One region of the Solibacillus sp. iso_87 genome, then DNA from elsewhere that is predicted to be linked to it. Evidence: riboswitches for the same ligand, from Rfam matches in the RefSeq annotation. Region 1 holds a riboswitch; each other region holds the start of a gene.
What was found. A riboswitch is a leader RNA that binds a small molecule or an ion and turns the genes downstream of it on or off. The one in region 1 is predicted to bind thiamine pyrophosphate.

Region 1 (5,221 bases):
AGTTGATCATTACGTTTCTTTTCATGAACATCGTTTTAGGTGCAGTGGGAATAACTGGTTTGATTAATTTGAATAAAATGGAAGAACAAATAGGTATTATGTACGACGAACGTGTTCTACCAATAACTGACCTGGGGACAGTGGAAACAGATTACCAACGCCTTCGTGTCCAGATCCGCGACATGGTCTTCGTTGCGCAAACAGAAGAACAAAAAGATACATTTAATGATATACGGTTGCAGATTATTCAAGATATAAAGAATAATATAGTGGAATACGAAGATGGTGAAATTACTCCGGAAGAACAAGTCATTCTTGATCAATTTCATCCTGAATTCGACGAATATTTGTCTTTATACGAGACAGCCGTTAATTATGCTTACGCAAATAATATTGACAACTATTTAAAAATGGCTCAGGAATTTAATGAATCCGGAAATGCAGTTCAGGGTTATATCAATGAGCTGATCAATCTGAATATCAGTTTAGCTGACGCTACGGATCAAGAGTCAGACGAAATATATAGTTCTTCAAGAACATTTACTATAATACTTATCGGTCTATCTGTTCTAGTCAACATTGGGCTGGGTGCGGTCATTTCCAGACTTATTTCGAAACCATTAAAAGAAGTATCCGAACTGGTTGAGACAGTCGCAAATGGAGATTTAACAGCAAGCACTACAATTCATTCAAAAGATGAAGTTGGTGATTTGGCCCGTTCAGTGAATAAGATGGTAAACAATCTACGTAGGACCGTAGAAGGTATCCTTCAGTCAGCAGAGAGTGTTTCTGCTTCTGCTCAGGAAATATCTGCCACAACCGAGGAAGTGGCTGGCAGTGCATCAACACAGGCAAATGATTCACAAAAAATTAACGAACTGTTTAAAGAGATTGTAAAAGGCGCACATAGTCAGGAACATGATGCGCAAACGATGAGGGAATTGTTCGGAGAGTTAAATACGGCCATTAATGCCGTAGCGGAAAACACGAATGATACAGCCGTATTGACCGAGAAACTTACGACTACAGCCAAAGACGGCAGTAAAGTCGTACAGGAATCAATTCAGGGTATGGAAAGTATCAGTACGCAGATGGCACTCCTCGAAAAAGATGCAGCTCGCATTGATGATATTATTAAAGTAATCGATACAATCGCAAGTCAGACAAACCTGCTTGCATTAAATGCAGCTATTGAAGCAGCACGGGCTGGTGAAAACGGAAAAGGTTTTGCGGTTGTTGCAGACGAAGTACGGAAACTGGCAGAGCAATCCAGCGAAGCCACAAAAGAAATCACTTCTATTATTAAAGGCATCCAGAAAAATACTTCCCTCAGTGCCATTGCAGTAGCTGAAGGTGTAGAAACAACAAAACGTACTGAACAAGCCTTTACACATATCGCAGAAATGATGACACAGGCAAACGAAAAAACAATGGAGATCGCTTCAGCGAGTGCCAAGCAATCTTCCCATTCAGCCAATGTGATGAACTCGATTGAAAGTATTGCCTCTGCAAGCTCTCAGCAATCCGCGCAGTCCAATGATATAATGAACGCGGTACAAAGCATTACTGGCACAAGTGAAGAAGTCGCCGCCGCAAGCGAAGAAACAGCCGCAACAACACAAGCACTGGCAAATTTAGCGGAAGAATTAAACGAGCTGGTTGCCACTTTTAAAACCCATAAATAATAGTACACGATAATCACTTATTAGGACTATTTCTCATTCAACTACAGAGAAATAGTCCAATTTCCTTTTTTTGCGTCAATACGACCCTTTGGCAGAATGACAAAAAGAAGGCGTAGGTTTCAGTTTCCTTTACCTATGTCTTCTTTTTCTGTTATTCAGGAAAATACGGCAATTCGCCGCTCTTTGGAACAGTCAGGTCTTGTAGTTCTGTATACGCAGCAAATGAGTGTGATCCAAATTCTCGACCTAAACCGGATTGCTTCACTCCGGATATGTGGGGTCCCACTATGTATGCTGATTTTCAAGATTTTTAATGCATTATATGTGTATTTTTAAATGAAAGTTTAGTGATCAGCGCTTTCCTGAATATGCCTAAGCACGAAAAGATATATTAATGCATACGTTAACTACAACAATAAAAGAGGTGAAATTTTGAGTCCGACTATTGATTACACATCGCCGCATACACAGTTTACATTCGATGTTAATAAAAACCCATTATTCATTAAAGATCAGCATAATTTTATTAATCTATTGGGCATAAACCAGTTAAATACGCTTGATAATGTATCATTACTCGATATTTATCTCAATGCCAACAATGTCATTGAGCCTCATTACCATCAAAATGCGGCGGAACTTGTCTACTGTATTACGGGAAGTGCGGTTGTTTCGATCTTGAATCCGTTTACGAAACAGCTTATGCATTTCCCGATTACTCCCGGTCAAGTGGCGAACGTTCCTGAAGGGTGGTGGCATTACGAAGTCGCTACGCAAAACAACACGCATCTGCTCGCCATATTCAATGCTCCGACACCGGAAGTCATTTTAGGTTCTGATCTGCTCAAGCTGACACCTTCAAATATTATGGCCCACACATATGGAATGAACGAAAATTTATGGACGCAGGCAGTTGCCCCTGTCAGACCAAATACTTTCATCGGTCCGCCAAATCCGTGGCAACATGCCCAGCCCGGCAACTATGGCGGCGGGTATCAGCAATAATTTTTCTCGGTCAAAGGAATTAAATTACAAAAAACCATTTGCATACTGAGATGGCCATGTTATGATAACTGTGAAATTAAACCAGTATTGGCAGAAGAAAATCTGCTCGTAATTGAATATGAAAACTACTAGGGGCGCCTTTTTGGCTGAGAAGTACCCTTTGCACCTGATCTAGGTAATACTAGCGTAGGAAAGTAGTGTCGACCCCCTATTTTTATTTTTTTGTATAGGCTACGATACCACTTTCTATAGTTGAAAGTGGTTTTTTTGTTGCAAAAAATTATTGTAAAGGAAGGTAGAAATGAATAAAACGAGAAAGCTTACATACTCAGCGATTATCGCAGCGATTACAACGATTCTCAGCAGTATGGTGTATATTCCATTAGGTTTTGCCAAAATATTTCCGATTCAGCACTTTGCCAATGTCGTATCGGCTGTACTGCTCGGTCCATGGTATGCGGTATTACAGGCGTTTCTTACGTCGACGTTGAGAAACTTGATGGGGACAGGTAGTTTATTCGCTTATCCGGGAAGTATGATTGGTGCACTTCTCGCCGCGTTTCTATTTGCGAAAACGAAGAAGTTATCGTTTGCAGCGGTAGGTGAAGTGATCGGCACAGGGTTGCTCGGTGCGATGGCTACTTATCCGATTGCCATTTTATTTTTAGGACAAGAAGCGGCGCTGTTCGGTTTTGTCCCGGCATTTATGATGAGTTCGTTTGCAGGAGCGCTTTTAGGCTATGGTTTGCTGAAGATCATGGTAAGAAACAGGGCATTTGGCGGGATGCTTTATCAGAATGCCGGGTGAGTGAATGATCTGAGATGGTATAGTTTGTCAGAGGGTTTTATAGAATAGTTGAGGCGGTTATTAGAACTGAACTCAGGACCGGATTTTATGAGAGTTTTTTGCACTGGCATATCGTTTTTATTAGAAGATTTCAGACTATATTAGAACAACTAAGCCCTTTATTAGAAAACGAGCGCCGGGTCTATCGCGCCACACCAATTGATACACCCGACGCAAAGTTTAATTAGGTAGATTTAACTGCCACGATACGCCAAAACGGTCATTTAGCCAGCCGAACTTTTTACTGAAACCGTAATCACCGAGTGGCATTAGCGGATGACCACCTTCAAGCAATTTTTCATAAAGTTCGTCGATTTCTTCTTCCGTATCACATGTAATAAAAATAGAGAATGACGGCGTGAAGTCAAATTCATGTTTTAAATTACTGTCAATGCACATATATTCCTGTCCTTTTATCGAAAAAGTAGCTTGCATGACTGTTCCTTCGTCTCCGCCTTCATTTGCACCATAGCGGACAATGCTCGTAATTTTCGTATCTGCCATAATGGATGTATAGAATTTCATCGCTTCTTCTGCAACGCCGCCTTGGAACATTAAAAATGGTTTTGCACTTTTCATCGTTACCTTCCCCCTTCTTTCACTAAAATCAAGTATTTCGCGAACTTTCCTTCCCACAATTTAAAGGGCATCACCTCGTTCCGGAGATGCTTTTTTGATCATGTTTCATTCTGCGTACTCTAACCTTGATAGCTCACTTTTCCTGTCTCCACTAATTCCTTCAGCCCCATGAACATTAAATTCCACCCTTGTTCCGTACCTTCTCGCATTTCGTCTAGGGCTTTTACGGTATCAGCATCTGTCCAATTCTCTTCGTTCTCAACATGGATCAATTGGGTAAACGTCCTTTCACAGCCTTGCCCCATTTCCTTCAGCTCCACTGTAATCGTATCTGCCAGCTCGCTGAATTGCGGCATTTTAAAAGTGAACACGATTTTTTTAGAAGGATCGATTTCAAAGTACTCTCCGATTGCTCGGTAGTCCACTCCCTTTCTGTGGTCTACGATTTCCCAAGTCCCCCCTACTTTCGGGTCATTTTGTGCGACCTTGTTCGTTCCTTCTAATGTAAAGAACCACTTTTTCATCATGAAAGGATTCAGCCATGCATCAAACACTTTTTCAGGCTTTACATTAAATTCTCTTTTCATCGTTAAATTTGTCGTTGAGATATTGTTCATCAATATTCTCCTTTTGGGTACTCTGTTATTAGTTTATTAATAACCTATTTACAAGAATATTTAAACCAATTGCTCCAATATTCTTCCCCATATAAAATAGTCTCCTGCGAGAAAACCCTCACAGGAGACTTGCTTCATCAATTATTCTCCGAAAACGACATGCCACTCAGCGCGGCCTGCTAAAAATTCTTCAGCCAATGCTTTTGCGCCTTCTAAGCTATGGCTTGCCGCCCAGCCGCATTGTACTTCATTACATGCTGGTACTGACTCTGCCTTCAGCACATCTTTCAACGTATTTTCAATAATCGTTAATACTCCGTCATAGTCATTGTAGTTCAGTAATGCCAGGTAAAAGCCTGTTTGGCAGCCCATTGGCGATAAATCAACGACATCCTCACTATGATTGCGGATACGATCTGCCATTAAGTGCTCTAAAGAGTGTAATGACGGCATTTCCATATGTGCCTTGTTCGGCTGTTTAAAACGGA
Region 2 (5,221 bases), 930 kb from region 1:
TCTTACCTTTATTGGATAAATTTTTATTATTTGTTTCTGGTTTTCTTGAGCCTTTTTAATTTTTGCATAGTTTTCTGCAGCCTTCTCTAACCAATCCATATTATTTACCACCTCCTATAGTCCAGTAATAAAACTAAGTGGGAGTACAAACAAAACATTCATGAACTCTCAATAGCACGTACCGCCGGAGGAATAGCAATACGCACTATTCAAAGCCCTATTCCATCGCAAGTTTAATTTCACCATCACATAGACAAATACGTTTATAAAGCTTCTTTACAATAAAATTTCCATTCCGGGAAAGTTCCCTGGTCTTTTTTAGTATTCGTGCCGGTCTTTCGCATTCTTGACACCTTAATGTAGTAGTCAATTAATTATTCTCCTCACCATGATATCTTTTTATATAATCATCTTATTCTGAATGTAAAAAAGAGCACTGGCATTCATCCAGATACTCTTCGCTAAATTTCTCTTTAGTTACTGTAGCCTCTCATTTTTATTTTGTGTTAAAAATAAGTGCTCTTATATATTGGGTAATCGTATGGCAAGTAATTTGTTTGTAATGGCTCATAAAGTTATTTTGAATACTTAATAGTTGTGCAATATAATTAAAAAATTGATACCGGGGTGATTATTTTGACACTTACAATACTAATCAATTGTAATTGCTAGTGGGATATCTATGGTTTATTCCAAGACGAAGGAAAATAAAAAATAGCCATAGTGTATAAAATCCCCATAGTTTCTCCCTGTCACCTCATTTATTAGTGTCGAAAACATGCCCTTTTCTACTTGTAATAAAACTCGTAGTAATACCAATTGAAAGTATAGTGATAATGGAGAAATAAAAAGTCTCTGAAGATAATAACAAACCACCAATAATTATTATTATTGAATCAATAAGCAAGATATATCCCTACATTTATCCCCGTCTTGTCACATAAAAACTGGGCAATAAAATCCGTTCCTCCCGTACTTGTCTGAAAATTTAACATCAATCCATTTCCAACTCCAATAAAAATGCCCCCTAGAAGTGAACTATATATAGCTTTAGCAGCTCAGAAAATCCACATCAAAATCCTTATTTCCCTAACGGGGATCTTGCTATTGATTATGCTGCTGGTTGTGCTTATTTAAATGGTAAAGAGCTGCATTTAACACCTATTGAATACAAATTACTGGTTTTACTTTCTAAAAATATAGGTAACGTGTTAACCCATAATTACATTACAAAAGAAATTTGGGGAAATAGCTGGGAGAACAATGTAGCATTTCTTAGAGTATTTATGGCAACCCTACGTAAAAAAATTGAGGTTGATAGTAACCTTCTTCGCTACATGATAGTAATAGACATTGACATACTATCACCCCCTATTCAAATTGAATGGGGGTTAATTTGTGTCATCAGTTAAATGAATACCTTTTAGCGTCGGTCCAAGGATGCAAACACCAGTACTATATCCTCCTCAAGAAAAAATTGCTCAACAATATAGTCCTATTGTTCAACATATATATACCTATTATTTTAAAATCACAGTTCATAATAAGTTTTCCTTAAATAAATATTATATTTACCTCATCCCACTTTAACTTATTGCCCCCCCTTATATTTACATCTAAAAGAGAGATACAAGCTGGTTTCTAATCCATTACAAGACCGCCATCAACGACTAAATTTTGTCCAGTGATGGCACTCCCCCAAGGAGATGCAAAGAATAATGCCACTTCCGCTAATTCTTTTGGTGTTGTCACTCTTTGTAAAGGGGTTGTGGTTTCAATCAATTGAAATACTTCTGCTGTTGTCACTTTACTCGCATCCGTTTGTTTTAAAAGTCCACCAGACATCATATTGACTGTAACGCCATACGCCCCTAACTCTTTCGCCATGTTACGTGTAAATCCGAGCAATGCCGCTTTAGCTGTTGTGTATTCATGATAAGCTACTACCGGATGTTGAAATAAGTTTGTCCCAATATTGATAATACGACCAAATTCTAGTTCTTTCATATCCTGAATACATGCTTGAATACTGTTCAAAGCACCCTTAATCGTTCCTTCAAATTGCTTATTGTAATCGGTCCATTGAAGCTCAAACACATTTTTTTGTGTGAGTGGATTAAATTCGAAATCAATCAACGCATTATTGACAATGGTTGTAATCGGCGTATGAAAATATTGCTTTGCCTTTTCGACCATTTGCTGAACTTCTTGTTGGTTGCGGATATCTGCTTGTAAAGCGATAACCTGAGAACCCAGACTTTGTGCTAAACGTTGCGCTTTTTCTTCACTCTTATAATAATTCAGTACGACATTAGCCCCCTCTTTGACAAATGCTTTTACGAGTTCTTCTCCAACACCTCTACTTGCACCTGTAACTAAAACGGTTTGTTCATGTAATTTCATCATCATTTCCCCTTGTCTAATTTTTGTATAATTGTTTGATATTCGTAAATGACGGAAAGACAAAAAGCCATCCGACTTAAATTTCCGCAAAACTAAATACGGTTACCTCCTCATTAGATTCTGTAAGAGCAAAAAAACGCCTCTATTACTATAGAGACGCTAAAAAAGTGTATACTACACCTATAATTGCTCCCTACGTCAGTGTTAACTGTCAGGTTCTAAGGGTCAGGTTTTAACCTTCTCAACACGAATGTGTCCCCCTGCAATTAAAGTATTTGCAAAAGAAAAGCTCCACGTAAATTACGCGGAGCCATAGTAAGTACAAAAAAAAAATATGTACTTTGCTCCCTACGTCCGTATTAACGGTCAGGTTCTAAGGGTCAGGTTCTACCTTCTCAACACAAATGTGTCCCCCTGCAAATGCATTTAATTAGCTTGATTCTATCAAAATATGCTGTTCTTAACAAGTACACTTTTTACTTAAATACTACATTACTACAAGCAGCCTAGAATTATCCCACTCAATCGTTTGTATCCTGATTAGCTAAAGGTTTGCTAATAAGATGGTTGCCCCATACGCGACTCTTTTTACAAATAATCGATTGAATACCCAACTCACTCATTAGTCGATAGACTTTCTTATGATTCACAAGAAAGCCTTTGTCTCGTAAAGCGATTTACATGCGTGGATACCCATACATTTTGTGCGTTTGATGAATCGCTAATATTTGCTCCTTTAAAACAATATCATTATGTTTACGTAACGATACTTTGCCATTTTTAAGCCACTTATAGTAGCCCGAACGTTATTATATAGAAAGAAACCAACTGTTTTGAAACAAAGCTTGATATTATCCCCTTTAAGTAGACAATGTTAAAAAACCTTCAGTACGCTGTCGGTAAACATTTTACTTAAAGGGGATTTTTCTGTGTCGAGAAAAAATAATATTTATTCAAACGAGTTGAAGTTAGAGATTGTACAAACTATCTTTTAATCGAACTTTATTATAATGCTACACCTTCTTCATATGGCCACCTAAAGATTTTTTGTTTATGTGGTTGAAAAAGGTAAGCACCTTATGAGAGTGCTCCTTTTTTAGCTAACGCAACTGTTCGCTAGAAATATAATGCTTTTCAAAATTTTGTTTCATAAATAGCATTTTAAAACCAATAACAATTTTTATTAACCCATCTATTGAGGCAAATACTAAAAAAGGAATGTTAAAGAAAATAATACCCAATACCCCATTTGTTATTGCTAATATTCCTAAAACTATCATCCATTTTCCTTGGGAAAAGTAAAAAGCGAAAAAATGTATACCAATGACAATTAAAATAGACAACCATACCAATCTTGAATTTTCAAAGCCAATAAACAAACCACAAAGGGTGCATAAAATAATTGTTATTATTACGTTTATATTATCTATTTTATCTTGAAATTTCGAATTTTTACCGTATGCTAGTTGGCGATTTATATACGGTAACATAAAAATTATTAGATAACCGAAAAAGCCGCCAAACCCAAGGACGAAAGGTTGTATTGTTAAATCACCGCCACTTATTGCCGAAACTATTATAATTGCACCTATATAAATTAACCATACTCCAATAATCTGATTTGACATGAAGATTCCCCCAATCAAAGAATCGATTATTAAAGTATTCAACTTTTCATGGTACTCCATTAAAGCACAATTCCTCTTGCAAGAATTGCGCCCAATTGTTGATCTTTGCCTTGTTTTAGTCCGTATTCATCCGGAGAACTTCCGGGCTATCCAATATAATTTCACCGTATGGTATTGTTGGATCAGGAGTTTGCTTACTCGGTCTAAAATGCATAATTTTCTTTTCTGATATACCGATTAGCACATAATCTTCTGTACCTGGAACTATAAAAATCATAAACCAATAACCGTCCCATAACTAAATAGGTACATGAAGTAAGGCGCCTATTAATAAGGATGGAATAATTACTTCGTTATATCCTACTTAAATTCGATATCTTTAAAACAAAGGCATATAAGTATATTACTTACCTATTACAGAATGTACCGGTAAAATAGAACTGTATGCCAAGAAAGGTAAAATGATAAATGAATTGGTAAAATAAAGAGTTGTAGTACCAAGAGGATTGGGGAATCTCCGTTCTCTTTTATATTAAAGTTGAAGAGGGGTTAACTATGGATAGGAAAAGAATGAGTAAGAAAAAGAAGAGAAAACCACAACCACAAACTCCTTCCAATGCTGTAAGAGAAGGTGGAATTAGGGAAAAAGAAAATAGGCACAGGAACAGAGCACCAGTTTGGGCATTCGGTTGTTTATGGATCTTCTTTTTAGGTTTCGTAGCATTTTTCCTTTATGATGCATACCTATTCGATTATTTGGAAGAGATAAACTGGTTAGCGCCTCAAATAAATTTGTACTTCTTTCTGTTCATTTTCTTTTTAGTGCTAGGACTATCTTTGTTCTCAGGATTATTCTTTAAAAAGGCACGTAAAAAGGTTGGTACTTACATAGCAACACTGATTGGGATAGGTGTTCTTTGGTTAAGTGTACAGGCCTTCATAGATGGAAAAGAGGCTATTAAAGATATAGAAGATTATAATAATGGAAATTACGCTACAGTAACAGGGGTAATCGAAGACTACAGACTATACATACCAAAAGGAGGTAGTGGTTACATAACTTCAGTGACGATCAACGGAACTGACTACGATGTTGAGGGGTATATCGGTGTGGATGAAGCAAAGGAAGGGGTAGGTAAATTGAATTTAAAGATCCACTACCTACCCAAATCTAAATTCGCGATGATTGT
Region 3 (5,221 bases), 440 kb from region 1:
TGTACAGCCAGGCGATAGTTTATGGTCAATTGGTCAACGTTTTCAGGTGAATTATTTAACGCTCGCTCAAGCAAATGGCTTAAATCCGGATGCATTGCTAATGATCGGAACATCATTGTATATACCGGAACCATCCAAAAGGTCAGCAGAAATTTTGGCATATGTAGAACCAAGGGGTGATGAAATAAACGAAATGCTGCTGGATCAAGTTCGTGAGGCGAGTCCATATTTAACTTACTTAGCTGTATTCAGTTATGAAGCGAGGCGGGATGGTTCATTAAAAGCACCGACAATAAACCCATTACCAGAGATCGCTGAACAAAATAATACAAGTATAGCAATGGCGATTACTAATCTCGAAGATTATCAGTTTAGCGCTGAGCTTGCACGTGATATTTTCCAAAGTGTCGCTGTCCAGAACTTGCTGCTGGACAATATCATTGCAGAAGCAAAACGTATCGGAAATATTTCGGATATCCACTTTGATTTTGAACGTATATCGGGCGATCAGAGAGAAGCCTACAATAATTTCCTTCGAAGAGCTGTAGAGCGTTTGCATGCAGAAGGGTATACAGTTTCTACTGCATTGGCACCAAAAACGAGAGCCGATCAGCCGGGTGAATGGTTTATGGGGCATGACTATAAAGCTCATGGCGAAATAGTGGATTTTGTTATGCTGATGACATACGAATGGGGATATTCTGCTGGTCCTCCAATGGCCGTTTCTCCGCTGCCGCAAGTCGAGCAAGTAGTACAATATGCTTTAACAGAAGTTCCTGCGAGTAAAATTTTACTGGGACAAAATTTGTATGGCTACGATTGGACATTACCCTTTGTACAAGGAGGAGATTATGCAGAAGCAATAAGCCCTCAACGTGCAATTGAAGTGGCAAAACGTTATAATGCGGCTATCCAATTTGACTATACTGCACAGGCCCCGTACTTTAATTACTATGATGAGCAAGGCCGTTCACATATTGTCTGGTTTGAGGACGCACGTTCCATTCAGGCGAAGTTTGATTTAGTAAAGCGCTTGAATTTGCGCGGTGTTGGTTATTGGAAATTAGGATTGCCATTCCCGCAAAACTGGCAGCTCATCGGGGCTAATTTTAATGTGGTGAAGAAATAGAAAAAGCAAAATTGACGGTCAGATGAAATGGAAAACAATTCATCTGACTTTTTTGATTGTTATCCATTTAAGAAGGAGATTTGGTTGATACTGATGAAGTATTAGTAGTAGTTGAATAAAAGGGGGATTATTGATGGGGAATGTTCCGGAAATTTTACAAAATTTACGTATCCCAGTAATAGGGGCACCGTTGTTTATTATTAGCAATCCAAAATTGGTCATTGCACAATGTAAGGCAGGAATTGTAGGGTCGATGCCAGCGCTGAACGCAAGGCCGGCAAGACAGTTGGATGAATGGTTAGCTGAAATTACAGAGGAGTTGGCAAGCTATAATGCCAAAAATCCGGATCGGCGGGCAGCGCCATTTGCAATTAACCAGATTGTCCATAAAACAAATGACCGGCTGGAACAGGATATGGAGCTTTGTGTGAAATATAAAGTCCCGATTATTATTACCTCACTTGGGGCACGCGAAGAAGTTTTTGAGGCAGCACATAGTTATGGAGGCATAGTTTTTCATGATGTTATCAACAATTACTTTGCCAAAAAAGCGATTCAAAAAGGTGCGGACGGTATCATTGCAGTAGCAGCAGGTGCAGGAGGCCATGCCGGTCAGCAGAGTCCATTTGCGCTTGTACAGGAAATCCGTGAATGGTTTGACGGTCCATTAGCTTTATCAGGATCAATCGCACGAGGCCATTCACTATTGGCTGCACAGGCGATGGGAGCTGATTTCGGTTATATTGGTTCACCGTTTATCGCGACTGAAGAAGCCTTTGCTCGTCAAGAATATAAACAGATGATTGTGGATAGTACCGCAGAAGATATTGTTTACAGCAATTTATTTACAGGAATCCATGGAAATTATTTGAAAGGTTCTATCATGAATGCGGGGATGGATCCGAATAATCTAAAAGAAAGTGATCCTTCTGCAATGAACTTCAACGATAATACGGCAAAAGCCTGGAAAGATATTTGGGGAAGCGGGCAAGGAATTGGTGCAATTAAAGAGATTAGTTCAACACAGCAATATGTTGTTAAATTGGCTGAAGAATATACACAGGCTTATCATGAACTGACTGGTAAAAAATCGGCAGTAGCCCATTTACAATAGCTAATAGCAATTGTGAAAAACAAAAATGCTATTTTTTTCTGAGCGCTAAAAATTGATTTACATTCCGGGACGCTTTCTGCGGGCGTAGGAGTAATTTCGTAATTTTTGAATTCACTTGCCCGGTTTGAATTAATTTGTTACACTCTGGATAATTAAATGCATTTGCGGGGGGACACAGCAGTGTTGAGAAGGTTAAAACCTGACCCTTAGAACCTGGCCGTTAATACGGACGTAGGGAGCAAAGTACACGCTATACATATGTACTTACTTTGGCTCCGCGTATCCTTAACGTGGAGTCTTTCTTTTGCAAATATACAAGCATTTGATTTGCGGGGGGACACAGTAGTGTTGAGAAGGTTAAAACCTGACCCTTGGAACCTGGCCGTTAATACGGACGTAGGGAGCAAAGAAAAGTGGTACTTACACTTTTTGGGGACGTCTCTCTATATTGAGGCGTCTTTTTTGTGCTTCCGCCAACAAAAAGGAGGAGTAACAATGGGATTTTGTGAAAAGGTAAGGAAAGAAACGGATTTTTATTGGGAGGCTAGCTTCTATCATCCTTTTGTACAAGGGATTGCAGATGGGAGTTTACCGCTGGAGAAGTTTAAGTTTTATATGCTGCAGGATGCATATTATTTAAAACATTATACGAAAGTCCTTGCTCTTGCAGCTGCAAAAGCTACAACAGATGATGATGTACAATATTTTCTGCAAACAGCAAAATTTATTCATGACGCAGAGCTGGAATTACACCGGACAACGTTTAAAGAATTAGGTGTGACAGCGGAGGATTTGGAACAATTCGAACCGGCTCCAGCAGCCTATAACTATGTAAGCCATATGTACAATGCAGTGCATAACGGAGATGTAGCAGAAGCATTTGCGGCAATTTTACCTTGCCCATGGCTGTATCAGGAAATAGGGCAAAGGTTAAAAGATGCATGCCCCAATGTCCCCCTTTATGAACAGTGGATTGCACTATATGCGTCCGAGGAGATGCTTCAAAATATTGAAATACAAAAATCGATGCTGGATCGATATGCGAAAGAACAACCGGCAAAGCTAAAAGTATTGCAGGAACATTTTAAGAAAAGCTGTTATTACGAATGGATGTTCTGGGAGATGCCTTGGACGAAGCAAAGCTGGGAACAAGGGGTGTATATCAATGAGCCTGCAAGCAATTAATAAAAATCAGCCGTTAGTACATTGCATTACAAATTATGTCGTCGCAAATTTTACAGCGAATGGTTTGCTTGCGGTGGGTGCTTCACCAGTCATGGCGGATGCGATAGAAGAAGTGGGAGAAATGGCTGCTCAGTCAAATGCATTACTTTTAAATATGGGTACTTTGAATGAACGGACAGTAGCATCGATGAAGCAAGCTGGACTGAGCGCAAATAAGCATCGTACTCCGGTTGTTCTGGATCCAGTAGGGGTAGGGGCAACGAAGTTTCGAGTTGAGATAGCACGACAACTGCTCGATCTTCTAAAGATTGATGTAATCCGCTGCAATATGGGAGAACTTGCGGCTCTTGCGGGAGCGGATTGGACTTCCAAAGGTGTTGATAGCGGCAAGGGGGATATAGATGTTGCAGCGACTGCCAAACAGCTTGCTAATAACTATCGATCTATTGTAATCGTAACAGGAGAACAAGATGTTATTACGGATGGGGAAAGAGTTGAATTCGTAACGGGTGGTCATGAAAAAGTGACAAAAATGACGGGGAGCGGCTGCCTACTAAGTGCCCTTTGTGCTGCGGTGCTGGCAAACAGTAAAGAACCGTTTAATGATTTACAAATTCTGCTCAATGAATATAAACAGGCAAGTGCCAATTCTGTGGCAGCTATAGGAACTTTCCATAAAAATTTCTTGAATGAACTAGAAAATTTAGCGGAGGGACGACAATGATTACATGTACAATTGCAGGCTCGGATAGCGGTGGCGGTGCAGGCATCCAAGCAGACTTAAAAACGTTTCAGGAACTACGTGTATTTGGCACATCTGTCATTACCGCACTAACCGCACAAAATACGGAAGGAGTGCATGGGATTTTTCCGACAACGGCCGATTTCGTGCAAGCTCAGTTAAAAGCGGTACTTCAAGATTTTGAGATAAAGGCGATTAAAACAGGGATGCTGTTTAGTGCAGAAATTATCGAAGCTATTGTCGCCTTACTAAAAGACACAGAAATTCCGCTAATCGTTGATCCAGTCATGATTGCAAAAGGTGGTGCCAGTTTACTAGAGCAGGAGGCTACAACAGCCCTTAAGGAAAAGTTATTGCCGCTTGCAACTGTTTGTACACCGAACATTCCGGAAGCGGAAATCCTGACTGGGTATACAATTCAAACTGAGAAAGATATCAATTTAGCGGCGCAGCATCTATTAAGTCTAGGGCTGGAATGTGTTGTCATTAAGGGTGGTCACTTAAACAGTAAGCATGCGACAGATACGGTTTTCATTCGCGGGGAGCAACCATTTAAAATGAAAACCGAGAGAGTGGATACGAAGCACACCCATGGAACAGGATGTACATTTTCGGCAGCAATCACGGCGGAGATGGCAAAAGGAAGATCGACAGAGGCAGCCATTATAGAAGCAAAAAAATATGTGCAGCTGGCAATTCGTCATCCGCTTAATATTGGTCACGGGTTTGGCCCGACAAATCATTTCGCCTATCATGAACAGCGGGGGGTGTGTAATGTCCATGTCTTTTGATTTAAATAAATACTTTGTTATGGGAACAATCAATTGTAAACGCGACCCGCTGCTTGTTTTAGAAGAAGCGCTACAGGCAGGAATTACTATGTTCCAGCTGAGGGAAAAAGGGAAAAATGCTTTAAAAGGGGATGAGTATATTAAATTTGCCCGTCAATGCCAAAAGCTGTGCCAAATATATAAAATACCATTCATTATCAATGATGATGTCGAACTTGCATTAACATTAGATGCAGATGGAATTCATGTAGGACAGGAAG

Region 2: another riboswitch for thiamine pyrophosphate. It lies ahead of AC0VXV_RS10755 (3-oxoacyl-ACP reductase); the one in region 1 lies ahead of thiW (energy coupling factor transporter S component ThiW).
Region 3: another riboswitch for thiamine pyrophosphate. It lies ahead of tenA (thiaminase II); the one in region 1 lies ahead of thiW (energy coupling factor transporter S component ThiW).

What each region holds. Positions count from the first base shown of each region.
Region 1 is NZ_CM149656.1:3,074,254-3,079,474, forward strand. Features, by position in the region: gene AC0VXV_RS15730 (methyl-accepting chemotaxis protein) at 1-1,685, shown strand, start outside; gene AC0VXV_RS15735 (cupin domain-containing protein) at 2,118-2,690, shown strand; TPP riboswitch at 2,811-2,900, shown strand; gene thiW (energy coupling factor transporter S component ThiW) at 2,992-3,498, shown strand; gene AC0VXV_RS15745 (VOC family protein) at 3,718-4,116, opposite strand; gene AC0VXV_RS15750 (SRPBCC family protein) at 4,236-4,733, opposite strand; gene AC0VXV_RS15755 (S-ribosylhomocysteine lyase) at 4,875-5,221, opposite strand, start outside.
Region 2 is NZ_CM149656.1:2,146,094-2,151,314, forward strand. Features, by position in the region: gene AC0VXV_RS10740 (hypothetical protein) at 1-99, opposite strand, end outside; gene AC0VXV_RS10745 (hypothetical protein) at 897-995, opposite strand; gene AC0VXV_RS10750 (winged helix-turn-helix domain-containing protein) at 1,149-1,412, shown strand; gene AC0VXV_RS10755 (3-oxoacyl-ACP reductase) at 1,642-2,403, opposite strand; TPP riboswitch at 2,577-2,675, opposite strand; TPP riboswitch at 2,732-2,829, opposite strand; gene AC0VXV_RS10760 (IS3 family transposase) at 2,925-3,080, opposite strand; gene AC0VXV_RS10765 (DUF6609 family protein) at 3,504-4,031, opposite strand; gene AC0VXV_RS10770 (hypothetical protein) at 4,147-4,308, opposite strand; gene AC0VXV_RS10775 (hypothetical protein) at 4,587-5,221, shown strand, end outside.
Region 3 is NZ_CM149656.1:2,630,676-2,635,896, reverse strand. Features, by position in the region: gene AC0VXV_RS13365 (LysM peptidoglycan-binding domain-containing protein) at 1-1,129, shown strand, start outside; gene AC0VXV_RS13360 (NAD(P)H-dependent flavin oxidoreductase) at 1,263-2,243, shown strand; TPP riboswitch at 2,400-2,498, shown strand; TPP riboswitch at 2,565-2,663, shown strand; gene tenA (thiaminase II) at 2,739-3,428, shown strand; gene thiM (hydroxyethylthiazole kinase) at 3,409-4,152, shown strand; gene thiD (bifunctional hydroxymethylpyrimidine kinase/phosphomethylpyrimidine kinase) at 4,149-4,961, shown strand; gene thiE (thiamine phosphate synthase) at 4,945-5,221, shown strand, end outside.